2 regions of the Variovorax glucosi genome follow, and region 1 is predicted to be linked to the other one. Evidence: predicted binding sites of a transcription regulator. Region 1 holds the regulator's gene; the other holds the start of a gene.
What was found. The regulator HrcA, encoded in region 1, represses chaperone genes, less so after heat shock. The targets are predictions, from matches to a motif close to TTAGCACTCNNNNNNNNNGAGTGCTAA.

Region 1 (11,026 bases):
GCTCTTTCAACCAGCAATTCGACCAGCACGGCGCCTGGCGTCTCAGTTTCGCGAAACGCCTCAACGGCCTTTCCGGCTGGCTGCAGTCGAACGACCTGCTCGACCAGGCCGTCGCCGAACGCCTGAGCGAGCTCGAATCGCAACTGCGAACCAGCAAGGTCATGGTCGCCTTCGTTGCGGAGTTCTCGCGCGGGAAGTCCGAGCTGATCAACGCGATCTTCTTCGCCGGTTACGGACGCCGCATCATGCCGGCGAGCGCGGGTCGCACGACGATGTGTCCGACGGAGCTCAGTTACGACGCTGGCAAGGCGCCGAGCCTGCAACTGCTGCCGATCGAGACCCGGCTCGAGCCGCGCTCGCTCGTGCACTGGCGCAACGAGCCCGATCGCTGGACGCATGTGCCGATCGACGTCTCCGACGCCGAGCAACTGTCGCGAGCGATGGGCAAGGTCGCCGAGGTTTCCTGGGTGCCGCTGGAACAGGCGCGCGCGCTGGGCTTCTGGAACGACGGCGCACCTGAAGAAAATCCGCTGCCCGACGCCGAAGGACGCGTCGAGATTCCCCGTTGGCGCCATGCGGTGCTGAACATGCCGCACCCGCTGCTCGAGCAGGGGTTGGTCATCCTCGACACGCCCGGACTGAACGCCATCGGTGCCGAGCCCGAACTCACCGTCAGCCTGATTCCGCAGGCGCACGCGGTCGTCTTCATCCTCGGTGCCGATACAGGCGTGACGCGCTCCGATCTCTCGATCTGGCGCGAGCACCTGATCACCGAGGGCGATCCGGCGCGGCGCAGCGACACGCGCATCGTCGTGCTGAACAAGATCGACACGATGTGGGACACCCTCAACACGCCTGCGCAGACCGATGCGCAGATCGAGCGCCAGTGCAAGGGCGCCGCAAAGCTGCTCGGCGTGCCGCTGGCCCATGTGCTGCCGGTGTCGGCGCAGAAGGGCTTGCAGGCCAAGATCCGTCGCGATGCGCCTTTGCTGGAGGCCAGCCGGCTGTCGGCGCTGGAATCGGTACTGGGGACGGGACTGCTCGGCAAACGCGAGATGATGCTCAGGCTCGCGGTCGACGCCGGCGTCGACGCGTTGCGGGCCGAGGCTTCGCGGATTCTGGGCGTGCGCCAGCGCGACCTGTCGGAGCAGGCGCTCGAGCTGCAGGGGCTGCGCGGCAAGAACGTGTCGGTCATCAAGCACATGCGGGTGCGCATCGAGCAGGAACAGGACGAGTTCGAGAACAGCAACGTGCGCATCCTCGCGCTCCGCTCGGTGCAGGGCAAGCTCCTGCGCGAGGTGTATTCGGTGCTCGGCACGACGGCGTTGCGTTCCGACATGGGGAAGCTCGCTTCGGCGCTCAAGCGTCCCGGCATCAAGCTGAGCGTGCGCAAGATCTACGGCGAAACCTTCGACGCGCTTCGCAACAACCTGCGCGAAGTGCAGCAGACGACCGCCGAAATCCAGGCGATGCTGCACGCCACCTTCCGCCAGCTCAATGCCGAGCACGGCTTCACGCTCAAGGCGCCGGCCGAGCCGGATCTGGTTGGTTTCCAGCAGCAGCTGAGCGATATCGAGAAGAGTCACATCCATTACCTTGGCGTGGGCAACATGCTGAAGCTTGCCCAGGCCGACTTCTGCGACAAGCTGGTGCGGGCGCTGGCCAGCCGGTTGCGGGTAGTGAACGAGGCCGCGATGACCGAGGTCGAGCGCTGGAGCAAGGGCGCGGCAGCCCAGCTCGACGCCCAGCTGAAGGAGCGTCGCCGTAATTTCGGTCGGCGGATCGAGTCGGTTGAGCGCATTCAGGGCGCAGCCGGAAGTCTGGAAGAACGGCTGACGGAAATTGCCGAGCAGGAAGGCGGTATCGCCGGACTGAATGAGCAGCTGAGCGAGCAGATTGCACATCTGTACACCGTCGATCACGAAGAGCCGATCGATTGGGTCGTGTCGGACGACTCGCCCGATGCATGGGCGAACACCCCCGCGTCGGCGCCTGCGACATTCGGCGCGGCCGGTGTCCACTGAAGTCGCGGTTTCGCAATCGGTCGGCCCGCCTGATTTCGCGAAACGCCTTGTCGACTGGCAACGCAGTCATGGGCGCAGCACGCTGCCGTGGCAGAACACGCAAGACCCTTACCGTGTCTGGCTGTCCGAAGTCATGCTCCAGCAGACGCAGGTCAGCACGGTGCTCGGTTACTTCGAGCGCTTCCTCGCGCGTTTTCCGGATGTCGCGGCCCTGGCTGCCGGCACCGAGGACGAGGTTTTCGGCTTGTGGAGCGGCCTCGGCTACTACAGCCGTGCGCGCAACATGCATCGGTGCGCACAAGATGTCGTGATGCGCTTCGGTGGCGTTTTTCCTCGTACTGCAGCCGAACTGGTGACGCTGCCCGGCATCGGTCGGTCTACCGCATCGGCGATCGCGGCGTTCTGCTTCGGCGAGCGCGTTGCCATCCTGGACGGCAACGTCAAGCGGGTGCTGACGCGCGTTCTGGGATTCGGCGGTGACATGTCGTCGACGGCGCAGGAGCGCACGCTGTGGAATCTGGCGACCGACCTTCTGCCGCCCGCCGACCAGCGCGCCGACATCGCGCGCTACACGCAGGGCGTGATGGACCTCGGCGCCACCGTCTGCCTACCGCGCAAACCCAGCTGCATCATCTGTCCGATGGCCGATGTCTGCGTCGGTCGCCGCGAAGGTCAGCCGGAACGCTATCCGGTCAAGACCCGGAAGCTCAAGCGCAGTGCGCAATCGCTCTGGATGCTGCTGGCGCAGGACGAGCAGGGGCGGATCTGGCTCGAGAAGCGCCCGGCGCGCGGCATCTGGGCGGGCCTCCATTCGCTGCCGGTATTTGACAGCCGTGAAATGCTGCTGGACGCAATACCTGCTGATGAGCGCAACCGGACGACCGACGAAGCCACATTCGTGCACGTGCTGACGCACAAGGACCTGCACTTGCATCCGGTCGCGCTTGTCGGCCTTGCGCCACGTGCGTTGACCGACAACGGGCGTTGGCTGGCGCGCAGCGAATGGGAGCCGCTGGGCTTGCCGGCGCCGGTTCGCAAGCGTCTGCTTCAGTTCGACTGAGCGAGCCAAGCCGAGCCGAGCCGCGGTCAGGCGCCGTCCAGCTCCCGATGCCGCTTGAGCGCAGCCCAGCGCGCGCCGAAACGATGCGCGAGCTGTTCGACCAGGAACACCGACCGGTGCTGCCCGCCGGTGCAGCCGATGGCGACCGTCACGTAGGCGCGGTGGTCGCTCGCCAGCGCGTCGAGCCACCGGCTCAGGAATTGCTCGATGTCGCCGTACATCTTGGCAACGTCCTCGTGCTCGCGCAGCCATTCGACGACCGGCGCATCCCGGCCGGTCAGTGCCCGCAGCGCCGGAACGTAATGCGGATTCGGCAACATGCGGACGTCGAAAACGTAATCCGCGTCGAGCGGCACACCGCGCTTGAACGCGAAGGATTCGAACACCAGCGTCAGCGAACTCTCCGGCGCCGAGATCAACGCTTTCACATAGCTCTGCAGTTGCGACGGCCGGATGATGCTGGTGTCGATCACATCGGCGCCATCGCGCAGGTCGGCCAGCAATTCGCGCTCCAGATCGATCGAATGCACCAGCACGCGCTGCTGCTCGGGTACGTCGGTGCGACCTTCCTGGCGCGACAGCGGATGGCGGCGGCGCGTTTCGGAAAACCGCCGCACCAGCGCATCGGTCGTGGCGTCGAGGAAAAGGGAGCGCAGCACGACGCCGTCCCGCCGCAATCCTTCGAGCTGCTGCGGCACCAGTGGCAGCGACACGCCGCTGCGAACGTCCATTGCGATGGCGACACGCGTCGCCTGTTGCTCGCGCTGCAACGCGATGAACGGTGCCAGCAGTTCGGGCGGCAGGTTGTCGACGCAGTAGTAGCCGGCGTCTTCGAGCGCGTGCAGGGCAACCGATTTGCCGGAGCCGGACATGCCTGTGATCAGCACCAGTTCGAGTCGGCCGTCGCCGACCGCGGTCGTTGCGGTCGTAGCGGTCGTGGTGCTCATGACGTTGCTCCCGCTGTCGTGTCGTTGCTCTGGTTGCCAAGCATTTCGCGCGCGTGCGCCAGCGAGGTCGCGGAAACGCGTTCGCCGCCGAGCATGCGCGCGACCTCGCGAGTGCGTGCCTCGTCGTCGAGCGCAGCGACGCTGCTTTCGGTGCGCTGACTGTCTTTGGCGTCGGTCGCGGTCGTCGGGCGTTTCGCGACGAGCAAATGGTGGTCTGCGCAAGCCGCGACTTGCGGCAGATGCGTGACGGCCAGTACCTGCCGGTCGCGTCCGAGCTGCTGCATCAACCGCCCGACGGTCTCCGCAACCGCACCGCCGACGCCGGCATCGACCTCGTCGAAGATCAGCGTCTGCGCAGCGCCGAGTTCGCTGGTCGTCACGGCGATCGCCAGCGCCACGCGCGAGAGCTCGCCGCCCGACGCCACCTTGCCGATCGGCCTCGGCGTGCTACCGGTGTGTCCGGCGACCAGGAACGAAATCTCTTCCAGCCCTGCGCGACCCGGCTGCGCCAGCGGCTGCAGCGCTACCTCGAAGCGGCCGCCCTGCATGCCGAGCCCCTGCATCGCCTGCGTGACGGCCTGAGACAGGCGCGGCGCCGCGAGCTTGCGAGATTTGCCCAGGGCTTTCGCTTCCTTCATATAAGACTGCTGCGCGTTCTGCTCGGCGCGCTCCAGCGCATCCAGATCGCTCTGCGCGTCGAGCGCCCGGAGCTCGTCCCGCCAGCTGGCGAGCAAAGCGGGAAGGTCGGTCGGCTGGCGCTTGTAGCGGCGCGCCAGCGACATCCAGGTGCCCATGCGCTCGTCGAGTTCGGCGAGGCTCTGCGGATCGACTTCCGAATGCCGCAAATAGCCGTGCAGCGAATGCGCAGCATCCGACGCCTGTGCGACGCTGGATGCCAGCACTTCGGCAAGCGCCTTGAATTCGGGCTCGATGTGTTCGACGTCCTGAAGCAACGCCAGCGCACGGTTGAGCGCCGGCAATGCGCCGGCGTCGTCGTCCTCGAGCGCTGTGCGGGCGCCCTCGGCCGCGTCGATCAGCGCCTGTGCATTGGAAGCCCGAGTGTGGTTCGCCGAAAGCTCTTCCCACTCGTCGGCCAGCGGCGCGAGCTTGGCGACTTCGCCGATCTGCCACTGCAGCCGTTCGCGTTCGCGCTGCAGCGTGTCCTGCGCCAGCCGCGCACGGTCGAGCGCGCCGAGCGCCTGGCGCCAGCCGGTCCAGGCGCCGTCGAGCGCGGCGGTGTCGATGCCGGCGTAGGCGTCGAGCAGGCCGCGAATGGCATCGGGGCGGGTCAGGCTCTGCCAGGCATGCTGGCCGTGGATGTCGAGCAGCCGGTCGCCGATTTCGCGCAGCTGCGTCGCAGTGGCCGGGCTGCCGTTGATCCAGCCGCGGCTCCGGCCCTGCAGGTCGACCGTGCGGCGAAGGAGCAGGGAATCGGATGTCTCGAAACCGCCGGCATCGAGCCAGGCGGCGAACTGCGGATCGGCGTCGAATTCGGCGCTCACGTCCAGACGTTCGGCGCCTTCGCGCACTGCGCCGGCGTCGGCGCGGCTGCCCAAGGCGATCTGGAGCGCGTCGATCAGGATCGACTTGCCCGCGCCGGTCTCGCCCGTGAGTACGGTGAAGCCGGACGAGAGATCGATGTCGAGCGCGCGCACGATCACGAAGTCGCGCAGCGCAATACGTCGCAAAGCCATCAGCGTTCCTGCAGGTTGAAAGAGCAGCGATGGTGCATGGTCAGGAGCCTCCCTCGTTCCAGTGCAGTTTCTTGCGCAGCGTGTCGAAGTAGCTCCAGCCTTTCGGATGCAGGAACCGCACCCGGAATTCGGAGCGCCGCACCACGACGCGATCTCCGATCTCCACCGATGCCAGCGACTGCATGTCGAAATTCGCGCTCGCGCCGCGACCGGAAACCAGTTCGATCACTATTTCGTCGACATCGGGCAGCAGGATTGGCCGGTTCGACAGCGTGTGTGGCGCGATGGGCACCAGAACCCAGCCCGGAATCGACGGATGCATCAAAGGGCCGCCTGCAGACAGCGCATAGGCGGTGGAGCCGGTCGGCGACGCGATGATCAGGCCGTCCGCGCGCTGGCTTGCCACGAAATGCTTGCCGACCGACACCCGCAGTTCGACCATGCCGGAGGTCGCGCCGCGGTTGACCACCACGTCGTTCATCGCCAGCGCGTCGAACACGCAAACGCCGTCGCGCATTACGTGCGCATGCATCAGGCTGCGGTGGTCTTCCTCGAATTCGCCGGCCAGCATCGGCACCAGCGTCGACTGGTAGTTGTCGATCGGGATGTCGGTCACGAAGCCGAGGCGGCCGCGGTTGATGCCGATCAGCGGAACGCCGTACGGCGCGAGCTGGCGTCCGATGCCGAGCATGGTGCCGTCGCCGCCGACGACGAGGCCGAGGTCGCAGCGCTGTCCGATTTCGCTGGCCGTAAGCGATTCGTAGCGGCTGACTTCCGGGTCGTCGGCCGTCGATCGCTCGACCACCACTTCGCAACCCTGGGCTTCGAGGAAAGCGCCGATTTCGGCCATCACGCCGTCCTGCGGTCCGGCCTGCGCCCGGTGGCCGGACGCCTGGTATTTGCCGATGAGAGCGACATGCCGGAAGCGCGAATTCATATTCAACAAATTACAACACTAAAATCTTTCGATGCTGGATGACCGCGCCAAGTTGCTGCTCAAGACGCTTGTCGAGCGCTACATCGCCGAGGGGCAACCCGTGGGATCGCGCACGCTCTCCCAGGCGTCGGGGCTTGAACTGTCGCCGGCGACCATCCGCAACGTGATGTCGGACCTCGAATCGCTGGGGTTGATCACCAGCCCGCACACCTCCGCAGGCCGCATTCCGACCGCACGCGGCTACCGGCTCTTTGTCGACACGATGTTGACGACGAACGAGCGTGAACAGTTCGCGACGCCCAGCCTGGCACCCGACCAGCCGCAGAAGGTCATTGCCAACGCGGCGCATCTGCTGTCCAGCCTGTCGCAGTTCGTCGGCGTCGTGATGGCGCCGCGACGGGCGTCGGTGTTCCGGCAGATCGAGTTTCTCCGGCTGTCGGACCGGCGCCTGTTGGTGATCATCGTATCGCCCGACGGCGATGTGCAGAACCGGGTGATCTTTCCGGACACCGACTATTCGCAGTCGCAGCTCGTCGAGGCTGCCAACTACATTAACGCGCACTACGCCGGCCTGTCGATCGAGCAGGTGCGCGACCGGCTGCAGTCCGAGGTCGAGAAGCTGCGCGGCGAGATCGCGTCGCTGATGCAGGCCGCCGTGCAGGCGAGCACCGAGGCGATGTCGGAGACGCAGGACGAGGTGGTGATTTCCGGCGAACGCAATCTGCTGGCTGTGAGCGATTTTTCGAGCGATATGGGCCAGCTGCGCCGTGCATTCGATTTGTTCGAGCAGAAAGCGCAGCTGATGCGGCTGCTGGATGTGTCGAGCAAGGCGGAGGGTGTGCGCATCTTCATCGGCGGCGAAAGCAAGGTCGTGCCGTTCGAGGAGCTGTCGATCGTGAGCGCGAACTACGAGGTCGACGGGCAGGTGGTCGGCACGCTGGGGGTCATCGGCCCGACGCGCATGCCGTACGACCGGATGATCCAGATCGTCGACATCACCTCGCGCCTGCTGACCAACGCGCTGAATCATCGCAAGTAGCCGCGCCGCTAGAATAATGCCGCGTGGGCCGTTAGCTCAGTTGGTTAGAGCAGCGGACTCATAATCCGTTGGTCGATGGTTCAAGCCCATCACGGCCTACCACCTTATCGTTTCGGAGATGCCCGCCGCGCGCGATCGGTGTGCTCTCCATCGATGCCATGGGCGAGACCTGTCCAGTCGAAGAAGCCATGATCCATGAGCTACATCACGATCTATCACAACCCCGACTGCGGCACTTCGCGCAACGTGCTTGCGCTGATCCGCAACACCGGCGAGGAACCCACCGTCGTCGAATACCTGAAGACCCCGCCCGATCGCGCGGCCCTGGAGCGACTGATTGCCGCCATGGGCATGCCAGTGCGCGATGTGCTGCGACAAAAGGGCACGCCCTACGACGAACTCGGCCTGAATGACCCGAAATGGACCGATGACCAGCTGATCGACTTTGTGCTGCAGCATCCGATCCTCATGAATCGGCCCATCGTCGTCACGCCGCTCGCGACCCGGCTGTGCCGGCCCTCGGAAGCTGTTCTCGAGATCCTGCCGGCGCCGCAGCGAGGCGGGTTTTCGAAGGAAGACGGCGAAGTTGTCGTCGATGGCAAGGGACAGCATGTCGTCAGGTCCTGATTCGCCGAACCTGCCAAATATCGATTCCGGCTTGTTCCACCGGCCCGATCTTCAGCGCATTCATCCCACGACGCGGGCGACGCATGCGCCACGCATCCTGCTGCTCTACGGCTCGTTGCGCGAGCGTAGCTACAGCCGGTTATTGACCGAGGAAGCGGCTCGCCTGCTGCAGGCACTGGGCTGCGAGACACGCATCTACGATCCGCGCGACCTGCCGTTGCCGGACGGTGCACCGGACGGCCATCCGAAGGTGCAAGAGCTGCGCGACCTCGCGCAGTGGTCCGAAGGCATGGTGTGGACCTCCCCGGAACGTCATGGCGCGATGACCGCGATCCTGAAGGCACAGATCGACTGGATTCCATTGGCCATCGGGTCGGTGCGGCCGACGCAGGGCAAGACGCTGGCGTTGATGGAAGTGTCGGGCGGTTCGCAGTCCTTCAATGCCGTCAACCAGATGCGCGTGCTCGGGCGCTGGATGCGCATGATCACGATCCCAAACCAGTCGTCCGTGGCCAAGGCGTTCCTGGAGTTCGACGACGACGGGCGTATGAAGCCTTCGTCGTACTACGAGCGGGTGGTCGACGTGATGGAAGAACTGGTGAAGTTCACGTTGCTCACGCGAGACTGCGCGGACTATCTGGTCGAACGCTACAGCGAGCGATGCGAGAGCGCGGAAGCCCTGTCAAAACGGATCAACCCGCACGGCATCTGACAGCGTCATCGACAATCGCAGCGATGCCACTGGCTGAATTACCTGCTTCCTCACCTTGAGAACCTGTATGAAGAAACTTTTTGCCGTTCTGATTTTCGCGCTTGCGTCCGTCACCGCCTTTGCGGCTTCACCTTGCTGCGACAGCGATTGCTGCGACGAAGTCATGATGCCCTGCTGCGAGTAAGCGACGCGGCGGTACTTTTCGCCACTACAAAAACTAGAGAAAAAGTAAAAATGTCTGGACAAGGCTTTCACGTGCATGGCCCGCACGAACACGAACTCGAACACGCTGCGAGTGGGGATCACGGCGACAGCACGCATGCCGGGGCTGGCACCAAGAGCATGATCAACCAGATTGCCGTCTGCACCGCGATCATTGCCACGGTCGGCGCGGTGTTCTCGTACATGGGGGGTGCCACGCAGGCCAATGCGGGTCTGTACAAGAACAACGCCGCCATCAAGAAGACCGAAGCTTCGAATCAGTGGAACTACTTCCAGTCGAAGAGCACGAAGCAGTCGCTGGCCGAGTTCGCTCGCGATCTGGGACCTGAGGATCGCAAAGCCGGGCTTCAAGCCAAGGTCGATCGCTACGAAAAAGAAAAAACCGAGATCCAGGCGGCAGCACAAAAGCTCGAATCCGAAGCCACCGACTGGGACCACCAGTCTGAAGCGCAGATGCATCAACACCATCGCTGGGCGCAAGCCACCACGGTTTTACAAGTGTCGATCGCACTTGCCGCCATTGCGCTGCTCACACGCAAGAAATGGGTGGAGTACGGCATGTTCGTGTTGGCCGGCGCTGGACTTGTCGTCGGTGTCGCAGCCATGTTGCATCTCTAGGCCGGCATCGGCAGCGACGCGCAGACGGGTTCTCCGAGGCGCGCATCAACCTCAGGAAGGCGTCGCGTTGACGATGCGTGTCGGCGTGGGCGGCATCAAAGGCTTGTTGGCCTTGATGTAGGCCTCCAGTGCATCGATGTCCTGATCCCCTCCGATCGTCTGGGTACCTTCGTTGAACACGGTGAAGTTGTCTCCACCCGTTGCCAGGAAGCTGTTCATCGTCACTCGGTAGGTGGTGGCATCGAGCACGGGCGTGCCAGCCAGCTTCATCGCGGTGATCCGGGATCCGGCAGCCGCTGCAAGGTTGTAGGTGTAGCTGAAGCCAGTCGACGCAAGCAGCACGCGCGGTGCGCCCGTGGTGTTCGCGCCGCTGTTGAACTGCTGCTCGAGCAGCGCGCGAAGCTGGGCCCCGGTCATGGTCTTGACCACCAGGCTGTTGCCGAACGGTTGCACGCTGAAGAGCTGTCCGTAAGTCACGTCGCCGTTGGTTCCCGGGATCAGGTCGGCACGCACGCCGCCCGGGTTCATGAAGGCGATCTGGGCACCACCTTTCGCAACGGGTGCTGTTGCCGCAAGTTGGGCGTCCGCGATCAGATTGCCCATCACGTTCTCGCGCGAGAGTGCGTTGGTACGCGTTGCGGGCGCGGTGACCTGCCCGACGATGCGGGCGACCAGAGGCTCCGCAACGGCTCGGTAGCGACCGATGAGGGCGCCGATTTCGGCGTTCTTCTCGAATCTCGGGTACTGATCGGTCAGTGCGACTGTTGCGGCACCGCTTCCGTAAGCCTCGCTCTGGACGATCACGTTGTCGGCAGACTTCGCTACGACCTTGCGGGTGCTCGTGTTCACGGAGAGGTTGATGTCGGTGACGATGGTGCCGTACTGCCCTGCGCTTGTGAGCAGGAACGGCTTGCTCGCGTTGGTCTTCGCGTAGTCGCACACGTAGGCACGGTGCGTATGTCCGGACACCACGACGTCCACGCCGGCGTCGAGACGGTTGAGGATGGGAAGCACATCGCCACTGAGGCCCGCACAGCTCTTGTCGTTGTAGCCCGCCGTCGTCGTGCCTCCCTCGTGCACGACCACCACGATCACATCGGCACCTTGCGCTCGCAGGGCGGGAATCAATGCGTTAGCCGTGTCGGC
Region 2 (11,026 bases), on a different contig from region 1:
CGCGACCCGGATCTGGCTGGGGCGGATCACACCAGCCAGGGTGTCTATCTGCGGCTGCGGTTCAAGTTCGACGAGAAGACATTGGGACTGGTGACGCCGGAAGGACCGACACCGGTAGCCGTACGCATTGCGTATGCGCCGCCCGTCGCGTCGATCAAACCATTGCGCGAACTTGACTGGCGTGACGGACAGGTGCTACCCGAGAGAGTCGAATGGCGTGAGGACGACATCTTCATGCCGGGGAGCGTGGAATTGACGCCCGAAGGTGCCGCACGCATGGAAGCACTCACAGTGCGACTGGGAGCGGAACACGTCGGCACGGTCAGTCTCACCGTCGGTCACGGCGACCTTGTGGCAGTGAAGGATGAGGCACGAAGCAACCTGTGGCTGGCGCGTGCAGCTGCGCTGCGGCGGGTGCTAGGCGCTCAGGGACCGCGAGAGATCGATATGGAGGTCGACTCGCAGATGCTGATTCAACTGCCTCCATCGGCGACGAACGACGACGCAGGCCGCAAGGCGCCACGCGCACTCGGCTTGGCCGTAGTTGCGACACCCGCACCGTTCACGAAACCGTGATGCGGGACAAAAAAACACTCGACGGAGCGCTTACATGACTGCACTCGCACTCAGGCATTGCGCAGTTGCCGCATTGCTCACCGCTTTGTGGGCAAGCCCCGCACATGACGCTCACGCCGCCACCCGTACCCTGCGCACGGACATCGGTTATCCGTGGATCAACGATGGCGCGGCGGCCAACTGGGTCGAAGGCGTGTTCCCAGTCGCCGCAGACAACATCGTCCTGAACGGTTCCGGACAGTTGGGCGGCTTTTTCAGTCCGACGTACAACAGCATCAAGTTCTACGACATGGCAGCCTGCTACACGGGCGGAACCGTGACGGTCACGACGAACTTCACCCTGCACTCCGGTACGACATGCGGCTGGGGAGACCAGGTTCACGGACTGAACGTCACGGGAAACATCTCCATCGGCGCGACGATCGGTGCGCATCTGAACGGATTCGCCGCGACGGCGGTCGGCGGCAATGTCACCGTCGGCACCGCAGCGCCCAGCACATGGACGCTGTCGAGTGGCAATGCAACGGTCGGAGGGGTACTCAATCTCGGAACTTCCGCCGCCAGCTACGGAAATCTGAATCTCAACAACCGCACCCTGAGCGTACCCACGCTCAACGGCAATGGCGGCACCATCTTCTTTCAGACCACTGGCCAGCTGACACTTACTGGTGGGGCCAGCACGCTGGGCGCAGCGACCGCAGTCAATGGCGCGGGCATCCTCAATCTGTCAAGTGCGGCGACCAACCTCACCATCGACGCCAGTGCTGCCTACCCGTTTCCGATCGTCATCAGCGGACCGGGGCGCATCGTCAAGACGGGTGCCGGCGCGCTCAACCTGAGTGCAGTCAACACCTATACGGGGACGACGGCGGTGAACGGCGGAACGGTTTCCCTGTCGAACTGGAATGTGGATTCGTCCGCCGGCGCATGGGGAAACAGCGCAGGTGCGATCCAGATGGCGGGTGGCGGCGCCGATTACACGGGAGCGAGTGCGAGCGGCATGTTGCGCAGCGTCAACTTGTTGTCGGGGAGCAATACCTTCAACATCGTCAACGCGGGGACGACGCTGAACTTCAGCGGTGCGCACAACCGGTTCCAGTCGACGGGCGGCAATCTGGTGAAGACGGGCGCCGGGACTCTGCAGCTTGGCGACGCCAACATTTCCAACAGCGCGATCATCGGCAAGGTCGCTGTCAATGCCGGTACCCTCGAATGGTGGGCCGGCAGCAGCATGCCGGCACCGGCGTCCCTGGTGCCGGATTTTCTGACGCTGAACAATGGGGGGACGCTGGGGCTTTCGTTCCCCGGCGCGAACACGGTCAGCGCCAATCTGGGCATGAAGCTGTCAGGCACGGCGACGATCGCTACGGCCGGCAGCCCTACGATTCCGGGCGTGATCGGCAACGGTGCGAGCGCCGGGGGGTTTGCCAAGACCGGCACGGGAATGCTGACGCTGAGTGGCTACAACACGTACACCGGGCTCACCACTGTCAACGCCGGAACGCTCATGATGGCCAACGCCAGCGGCACCTTGCGCCCCAACAACAACATCACGGTCAACAGCGGTGGAACGCTGACCACAGTTCCAAGCACCCTGAGCAATTTTGTTTATGGAACCGAGGCGACAGGTACAGGCAACATCACGCTAAACAGCGGCGGAAAAGCGACTACCGGCAACGGCGTGGCCATCACGCTCCGCGGGCAAAACTTCATTCTCAATGGAGGTGAGCTGGCAAGCGGCACGCCAAGCACGGCCTGGGGATCCTGGATCCTGGACGAAGGCTCAGCGGTAACCGTCAACACAAGCTCGGTCATCTCCGCGTCCAATCTGAATCTGCGCGCCGCCAATACCAACGTCATGGTCGCAAGCGGCCAGACGCTCAATGTGACCGGGACGCTCACTACCAGCAGTGGCTCAGGTACGCCCAGCGGACCGAATGGCGGATTGACCAAACTCGGCGCGGGCACGATGAACCTTTCGGGGGTCAACACCTACAAAGGGGCTACGACAGTCACTGCTGGCACGCTGGTAGTGCAGAACACCACTCAAACCGCCTCATTCGGGATTGCGTCGGGTGCTGTGCTGGAGTTCAACAGTTCGGCTGGCACCAACTATTCCGCGATGACATTCAGTGGGTCAGGAACATTGCGCAAGACTGGAACCGGTACCGTTAATTGGGGAATTGCCTCCGCAACGTTCGCGTTCGACGCGGGAGCCTTGATCGACGTACAAGCCGGCACTCTCATCGGTGGAAGCAACAATAACGACGTCTGGACCGGCAACCTTGCGTCCTTGACGATCGCATCGGGCGCAGCGTTCAGTACCGCGGAGGCAGCGGTCCGTATCGATTCGCTTCAAGGTGCCGGTTCGTTAGGCGTGAGCCATGACACCGCCAATTTTCCCGTGTCCGGGATCACCGTCGGTGTGAATAACGGCGACGGTGTTTTTTCGGGAGTCATCGCAAGCTCACCAAGTGCTACGGGCATAACGGCGAACTCGAAAAGCTTTACCAAAGTAGGTACCGGAACCCAAACGTTGTCTGGGGCCAATACCTATGTAGGCATTACCGCTGTGTCGGCGGGAAAGCTTTTTTTCAATGGCAATCAGGCAGCAGCCACAGGTGCAATCAACGTCGCCTCCGGCGCCACGCTCGGCGGCAGCGGCACGCTCGGCGGCGCGGTCACCATCAGCAGCGGCGGCACGCTGGCACCCGGCAACAGCCCCGGCGTCATCACGATGGCCGGACTTTCGCTGCCCACCGGCGCCATCCTCGCCATGGAACTCGGACAGGCGGGCGTCATCGGCGGGACTTTCAACGACCGTGTTCAGGTGAACGGCAACCTCACGCTCGGCGGTGGAACCGTCGACATCACCGTGCCGACGACGCCCGCCGGTACATTCACTCCAGGCACCTACCGGCTCATCGACTACACGGGCACGCTGACGAACACAGGGGGCCTTGTCATCGGCACAGTTCCTGCGGGTCCCAGCGCCGCGAACATGTACATCGATGTCAACACGACCGCAAAGCAGGTCAATCTCGTCGTGCGCGACGCGACATACGTGAACTGGGATGTCACGCCGCAGAACGACGGCGTCGTGAACGGCGGCACGGGCGTCTGGAATGCGGGCGTTGCCGGCGGCAGTACCAATTGGACCAGCAGTGCAGGCGGTGCGAACTCGGGCTGGTACAGCGGCGGTACGGCGGTTTTCAGCGCTACGGCCGGAACGGTCAATATCGACAACGCCCTCGGCGCGGTCAACATAGGCGGGCTGACTTTCAATGCAACCGGCTACACGCTCAGCGGCGGAACGATCAACGGCTCGGCTGCAAGCAATGTGTTGACGGCGGGCGCAGGCGTCACAGCGACTGTCGGCAGCCTGATCACAGGTGGACCGTTCATCAAGCAAGGGCCGGGCACAATCCTGTTGAGCGGTGCCAACATTTCCTACACCGCAGCGACTTCGATCGCAGGCGGCACATTGGCGCTCAAAAACGACGGAATCTACTATTCCTCATCGCCGACGAGCGTGGCGTCGGGTGCAACGCTCAAGCTGATCGCCACGGGCAATCAGAGCAACAGGGACACTCCGATCACGCTCGCGAGCGGCGCGATCCTGGAGCACGAGGGGCTTCTGAACTGGACCGTCTGGGGGCCTGCCGTCACCAGCACGGGCGCCACGACGATCAACCAGACGAGCACCTCGACCGGCGCATCGGGCCGGGGGTTCTACCCCGATGGTGGCCTGGCCGGCTCAGGCACGGTCACTGTCAATGGTGGCAGTGCCGGCAGCGGGGTGAACTTCCGCATGTCCAAAAGCACCTTCTCCGGAACGATCGTCGTCAATGGGATTGCAAGCATCACGCCATTCAGCGGCAGCGGTATAGGCGTCGCAGGAAGCGAGACGAGCCTGCAGAACGTCGACTTCACGGTGAACGGCACGATGGAACTGGGAATCACCGGCATCGGCTGGGCCAACAACGCTGCGAGCGCGTTCACGCTGGGCGCGCTGAACGGCACCGGGGTGGTGGTGAGCAACAGCCCGACCGGCGGCGTCACGAAGATGCTGACGGTCGGCAACACCAACACCGCCGGGTCTTTTTCAGGTGTGGTCGCAAACGGAACCGGCACCGTCACAAGTCTGGTCAAGACTGGCAGCGCGGCCCAGACCCTAAGCGGACTCAACACTTACGGCGGCACAACGACGGCGAGCGGCGGCACGCTGAAACTCGGCATCAGTGGCGCATTGCCGTCGACGACCGCCGTGACAATCGCCCCCGGCGCCACACTCGATCTGCAAGGCATGACGCAAAGTGTGAAGTCGGTCGCCAGCACAGGCACGGTGGCGTTCGGCACCTCCGGCCGCCTCACACTGACAACCGGCGCTAGCAGCGTCGGCGTCATCACAGGCACCGGCACGATCACCATCAACACAGGCGCCACGCTAACGCTGACCTCTGCGCTCGCCAACGCTGACATCAACATCGTCCTCAACGGCGGCACGCTCAACCTCGGCACCTTCACCCACAGCATCGGCACCGTGACCGTCAACGCCAACAGCACGCTCGACTTCAGCAGCACGGGCAACGCGCAGCTGACCACCACCTCGCTGACCCTCTCTGCCAGCAACACGCTCGCAGGCACCAACTGGACCCAGAGCGGCGATCGCTTCTACGCCGGAGCGTTCGTCGGCGCGGCGCGCAACACGATCGGCATCGCGCCAATGAATCGCATCACGCTCGGGGGCAACGCTGCAGCCGCCACCGTCTGGCAAACCGACAATGAAATCACCCTTCAGCTCGACCCCAAGCTGCGCATCTCCAAGACGTCCAACGGCGGCATCGGCAGCTTCGTATTTCAGCTGACGGGCCTTTCGACGGCCAACGACAGCATCGCCACGGTCGCGAGCGGCGTCGCCGTCCAGGGCAGCGGAACTGTCTTCGGCACGTCGGGCGTGGCGGCGACGATCGCGGAATCGGGCGTACCTTCCGGCTGGCCGGCCAATCCGCTGTCGGCAAGTTGCACCGACGCAAACGGCGCCTCCAATGCCAACGGCACCGCGACGTTCGGTACGCTGGCAGGCAATACGCTGTCGATCGCCGCGGCACGCATGCTGCAGGGTGCCGACATCGCGTGCAGCTTCGTCAACACACTCAACTCCATCTCGGGCATCGTCTTCAACGACGGCGGCGCTCCGACGGCGGGCGTGAATACCGGCGTTCCAAACGACGGGTTGCAGAACGGCAGCGAGGCGGGCCTGGCCGGCGTGAGCGTAGGGCTCACCGACTGCGCAAGCGTCACGCATGCGGTTGCCGTCACCGACAGCGCGGGGCGTTACGTACTGAACGCGCCGGCGGCGGCAGCCGGACAGACAGTCTGCGTGCGGCCGACACTGGTCGCAGGCCAGCGCGCCACAGGCGCCAATGTCGAAGGAACAATCGCGCCGGATGCCGCTACCACGACAGTCGGCGGATCTGCGTTCGTGTATGGACGCGTGACAAGCCGTCTTTCCTTCATCGAACCCGCCAGCGGCACCCGAACCCTGAACTTCGGCCTGGTGCCCGAAAGCACGCTGGCCGCCAACAGCAGCAGGAGCGCTGCACCCGGCGCAACCGCCATGCACGCCCACACCTTCGTCGCCGGCACGGGCGGCAGCGTGAGCTTCGCCTCGGGTGCGTCGACTGCGACGCCCGAGATAGCCGGCTGGAACGAGGTGATGTATCTCAACCCCGGCTGCGCGACCAGCGTGCCGCCCGGCGCCACCAAGCTGAGCCCGCCGAGCGTGGCGCAAAGCGTGGTGCAGGGCCAGACCGTGTGCTTCTTCGTTCAGGCTTTCGTCCCGGCCGGAGCCGTCAACGGCAGCAGCAACAGCGTGCCGGTGATCGCCACGCTGAACTTCACGAACGCCGCACCGCTGCTCACCGCCACCTACACCGTGACCGACGTGACGATGTCCGGTACCAGCGCGCTGTCGCTGCAGAAGGAGGTGCGCAACATCACCACCGGCGGCGCCTGGGGAACCAGCAACCAGGCGAAATCGGGCGACACGCTGGAGTACAGGATCACATATGCCAATCCGAGCGCCGTGCCGCTGACCACGGTCGTCATCATCGACGGCACCAACCACTACACGACCTTCGTCAGCGCCAGTGCATCGACGATCTCTCCAGCCTTGGGCAGCTGCACGCTGAACACCCCGAACAACCCGGCACCGGCCGCAGGTGTTCCCTGCATGCCGTCGCATGCAGACTCGGGCAAGGGCACGGTTCGCTGGGAATTCAGCGGAACGCTCGCGCCGGGCGCGACCGGAACGGTGAACTACTCGGTGCTGGTCGACTGAATCGGCCCCGCAGACCTGCTCTTGAAAACGTGAGGAATGCCCTTATCATTAGCACTCGCTGAGGCCGAGTGCTAACCGCTGGGCTTCCAGACGATGGGCTCGCAGGCTTTCGCCTGCAGCCCGCAACAAACCCCGTTTCAAATTCAGGAGATGCTATGAAACTTCGTCCTTTGCACGATCGCGTGATCGTCAAGCGCATTGACAGCGAAACCAAGACCGCCTCTGGCATCGTCATTCCCGACGCAGCCGCAGAAAAGCCCGATCAGGGCGAAATCCTGGCTGTCGGTCCCGGCAAGCGCAACGACAAGGGCGAGCTCGGTGCGATCAGCGTCAAGGTCGGCGACCGCGTCCTGTTCGGCAAGTACAGCGGCCAGACCGTCAAGGTCGATGGCGACGAACTGCTGGTGATGAAAGAGGAAGACCTCTTCGCCGTGGTCGAGAAGTAATCAACAACTGAATCCGGAGAAATCATCATGGCAGCAAAAGACGTCGTATTCGGCGGCGAAGCCCGCGCTCGCATGGTCGAGGGTGTGAACATCCTCGCCAACGCAGTCAAGGTCACCCTCGGCCCCAAGGGTCGCAACGTGGTGCTCGAACGCTCGTTCGGCGCCCCCACGGTGACCAAGGACGGCGTGTCCGTCGCCAAGGAAATCGAACTCAAGGACAAGCTCCAGAACATGGGCGCGCAGCTCGTGAAGGAAGTGGCTTCCAAGACTTCGGACAACGCCGGTGACGGCACCACGACCGCTACGGTCCTGGCTCAAGCCATTGTTCGCGAAGGCTTCAAGTACGTCGCAGCGGGCATCAACCCGATGGACCTTAAGCGCGGCATCGACAAGGCGGTCACCGCTCTCGTCGCCGAGCTGAAGAAGGCTTCCAAGCCGACGACCACGTCGAAGGAAATCGCACAAGTCGGCTCGATCTCGGCCAACAGCGATGAAACCATCGGCAAGCTCATCGCCGACGCGATGGACAAGGTCGGCAAGGAAGGCGTCATCACCGTCGAAGACGGCAAGTCGCTCGACAGCGAGCTCGACGTCGTCGAAGGCATGCAGTTCGACCGTGGCTACCTGTCGCCGTACTTCATCAACAACCCCGAAAAGCAATCCGCGATTCTGGACAACCCGTTCGTTCTGCTCTACGACAAGAAGATCAGCAACATCCGTGATCTGCTCCCGACGCTGGAACAGGTCGCGAAGTCGGGCCGTCCGCTGCTGATCATTGCCGAAGAAGTCGAAGGCGAAGCCCTCGCAACCTTGGTCGTGAACACGATCCGCGGCATCCTGAAGGTCGTTGCCGTCAAGGCGCCAGGCTTCGGCGATCGTCGCAAGGCCATGCTGGAAGACATCGCCATCCTGACCGGCGGCAAGGTCATCGCCGAAGAAGTCGGCCTGACGCTCGAGAAGGTCACGCTGGCCGACCTGGGCCAGGCACAACGCATCGAAGTGGGCAAGGAAAACACGATCATCATCGACGGCGCTGGCGCAGCCGGTGACATCGAAGCCCGCGTCAAGCAAGTGCGCGTGCAGATCGAAGAAGCTTCGAGCGACTACGACCGCGAAAAGCTGCAGGAACGCGTGGCCAAGCTGGCCGGCGGTGTTGCAGTGATCAAGGTCGGCGCCGCCACCGAAGTCGAAATGAAGGAAAAGAAGGCACGTGTCGAAGACGCCCTGCACGCTACCCGCGCTGCAGTGGAAGAGGGCATCGTTGCTGGCGGCGGCGTCGCTCTGCTGCGCGCCAAGCAAGCTGTCGGCGATTCGATCAAGGGCGACAACGCGGATCAAGACGCCGGCATCAAGCTGGTGCTCAAGGCCGTCGAAGCTCCTTTGCGCGAAATCGTGAACAACGCTGGCGGCGAAGCTTCGGTGGTGGTGAACGCGGTGTTGGCCGGCAAGGGCAACTTCGGCTTCAACGCTGCGAACGACACCTACGGCGACATGCTCGAACTGGGCATCCTGGACCCGACCAAGGTCACGCGTACCGCACTGCAGAACGCAGCATCGGTCTCGTCGCTCCTCCTCACGACCGAAGCGATGATCGCCGAAGCACCGAAGGATGAAGCCGGCGCCGGCGGCGGCATGCCAGACATGGGTGGCATGGGCGGCATGGGCGGCATGGGTATGTGATCTGTTGCTCGCCCCCAGGCTTGCGCACTTCGTGTCGCAGCGCCTACCCCCTGCCGGGGGCGACACCGGCGGACTGGCAGAGCCAGATCCGCGGTGTCCCGCGAGCAGATGGGAATGCAGGGTGAGCCGGTTTCGTTAAAAAAAGCCCCGCAGCGCAAGCTGCGGGGCTTTTGCTTTTGCGGTGATCGCAGGCCAAGATTGCGCATCGCACAACGAGGAGTACGCCACGATGATGGTGACTATGAAGAAGACCCGAACAGCGTTTTCATGACGTTGCGCCTGGCTACGACTGTCAATCAGCCGAGTTGAAAAGCAAAGACCGCACCCTTTCCCTGCTGCGACAGTAACCGGATATCGCTGTCATGCAATTGCAGGATCCGCCGCACGATCATCAGGCCCAGTCCTCCGCCCCGTTCGCCGGGCAATGACGATGACGAAAACGCTGGCCGCGTGAAGAGCACGGGCTGGAGGTCGTTCGGTATGCCGGGGCCGGTGTCGCTGACCTCGACGGCAACGCCGCCGTTTTTCTGCGGCGCGAGCCTGACCACGATCTCGCCGCCTTTAGGCGTGTGACGAATCGCGTTGTCGAGCAGATTGGTCAGCACGCGTTCGATCATGCCGAGGTCGGCGGTAACGACCGGTAGATCTGCCGCGATATCGGCGATCAGGCGCTGGCTTCGCGCCTCGGCAGCGAGCTCGAACTTCTGGAACACATCCTGCACGAGATCGGCCAGCGCGAAGCTTTCCTTCTCGGGCTTGACCACGCCGTATTCGAGACGCGCCAGCTCGAACAATTCCTGCGCCAGCCGGCCGACCTTGCGGCTCTGGCCAAGCGCGATCTCTAGATAACGACGGCGGTCGGCGGGCGCCAGGGTCTCTGCTTTCAACTGCAGCGTTTCCAGATACCCGTGAAGCGAGGTCAGCGGCGTGCGCAGGTCATGCGAGATGTTGGCGAAAAGCTCGCGCCGTTGCTGGTCGCGCGCGTTGAGCTCGCGCCATTGCTCTGCGATGCGCTCCGTCATTTTCTGGAACGTTCGGCCGAGCGCGGCGATCTCGTCGCCGCCTCGTAGATCGGCGTGTGGCGCGGCGGCGCGCAGATCGATCGGGTTTTTGCCGTCGACTTCGAATCGACGCACCGCGCCGGTCAGCTCACGCAGCGGTCGCGTGATCGACCGGAACGCGAACAGCCCTGCGACCAGGCCGAGCAGCGCCACCAGCGCCATCGACCAGAGCGTGGTGCGCAGCACGCTGTCGACGGAGAAGTGCGCGGCCAGCGCTTCCCGCTCCTCGCCCGACAGCACCACATAGACGTAGCCGGCGTTGCGTCCGTCGACGGTCAAGGGCGCCGCGCTGAATACCTTGCGGCCACCCTCCCCGCGCGGATCGTCGCCAAATACCGGCAGCGCGGCGCCGCCGAGAAAACGACGTAGCGGCTCGATATCGACGCGGTCTTTCCGGAGCCGCCCGGGCGGCGCGGCCTGCGCCTGGATGCGGCCGTCCGGCGCGAGCAGATAGACCTCGACGCTCGGATTGACGGCCATCAGCTTGTCGAAGAGATCGTGAACCGCGGCGTCGTTCACGCCCTCGCCCACCATCAGCGCCGAACTGCCGGCGATGTGCGCCGCCAGTCCGCGCGACAGGCGCTGGGTGACCTCCTGCTCATGCCTTTCGCCGGCAGCAAGTTGCAGCCAGGCTGAGGCGCCGCAGCATGTGAGCAGCAGCATTGCGAACACCAGCGAAAGACGCTGCGAGAGCGACAGGCGACGCAGCAGACTCATGCACCCTCCGACAGCTTGTAGCCACGACCCCAGACGGTGAGGATTCGACGTGGCGCGGCCGGATCGGTCTCGATCTTGATACGCAGCCGGTTGATATGGGTGTTGACCGTGTGCTCGTAGCCGTCGTGCTGGTAGCCCCAGACCTGGTTGAGCAGGTCGAGCCGCGAGAACACCTTGCCGGGATGCCGGGCGAAGAAATACAG

Region 2: the regulator HrcA is predicted to act here: its motif matches at 6,968-6,994, upstream of ACSFA3_RS10325 (co-chaperone GroES).

What each region holds. Positions count from the first base shown of each region.
Region 1 covers NZ_JBPJZE010000004.1:470,723-481,748, forward strand. The annotation lists gene ACSFA3_RS20625 (dynamin family protein) at 1-2,024, shown strand, start outside; gene mutY (A/G-specific adenine glycosylase) at 2,014-3,084, shown strand; gene rapZ (RNase adapter RapZ) at 3,111-4,031, opposite strand; gene recN (DNA repair protein RecN) at 4,028-5,725, opposite strand; gene ACSFA3_RS20645 (NAD kinase) at 5,766-6,662, opposite strand; gene hrcA (heat-inducible transcriptional repressor HrcA) at 6,694-7,701, shown strand; tRNA gene ACSFA3_RS20655 (tRNA-Ile) at 7,727-7,803, shown strand; gene arsC (arsenate reductase (glutaredoxin)) at 7,897-8,328, shown strand; gene arsH (arsenical resistance protein ArsH) at 8,312-9,040, shown strand; gene ACSFA3_RS20670 (hypothetical protein) at 9,011-9,361, opposite strand; gene ACSFA3_RS20675 (DUF4337 domain-containing protein) at 9,275-9,880, shown strand; gene ACSFA3_RS20680 (bifunctional metallophosphatase/5'-nucleotidase) at 9,932-11,026, opposite strand, start outside.
Region 2 covers NZ_JBPJZE010000002.1:413,731-424,756, reverse strand. The annotation lists gene ACSFA3_RS10335 (hypothetical protein) at 1-576, shown strand, start outside; gene ACSFA3_RS10330 (autotransporter-associated beta strand repeat-containing protein) at 611-6,919, shown strand; gene ACSFA3_RS10325 (co-chaperone GroES) at 7,075-7,365, shown strand; gene groL (chaperonin GroEL) at 7,393-9,045, shown strand; gene ACSFA3_RS10315 (sensor histidine kinase) at 9,342-10,823, opposite strand; gene ACSFA3_RS10310 (response regulator transcription factor) at 10,820-11,026, opposite strand, start outside.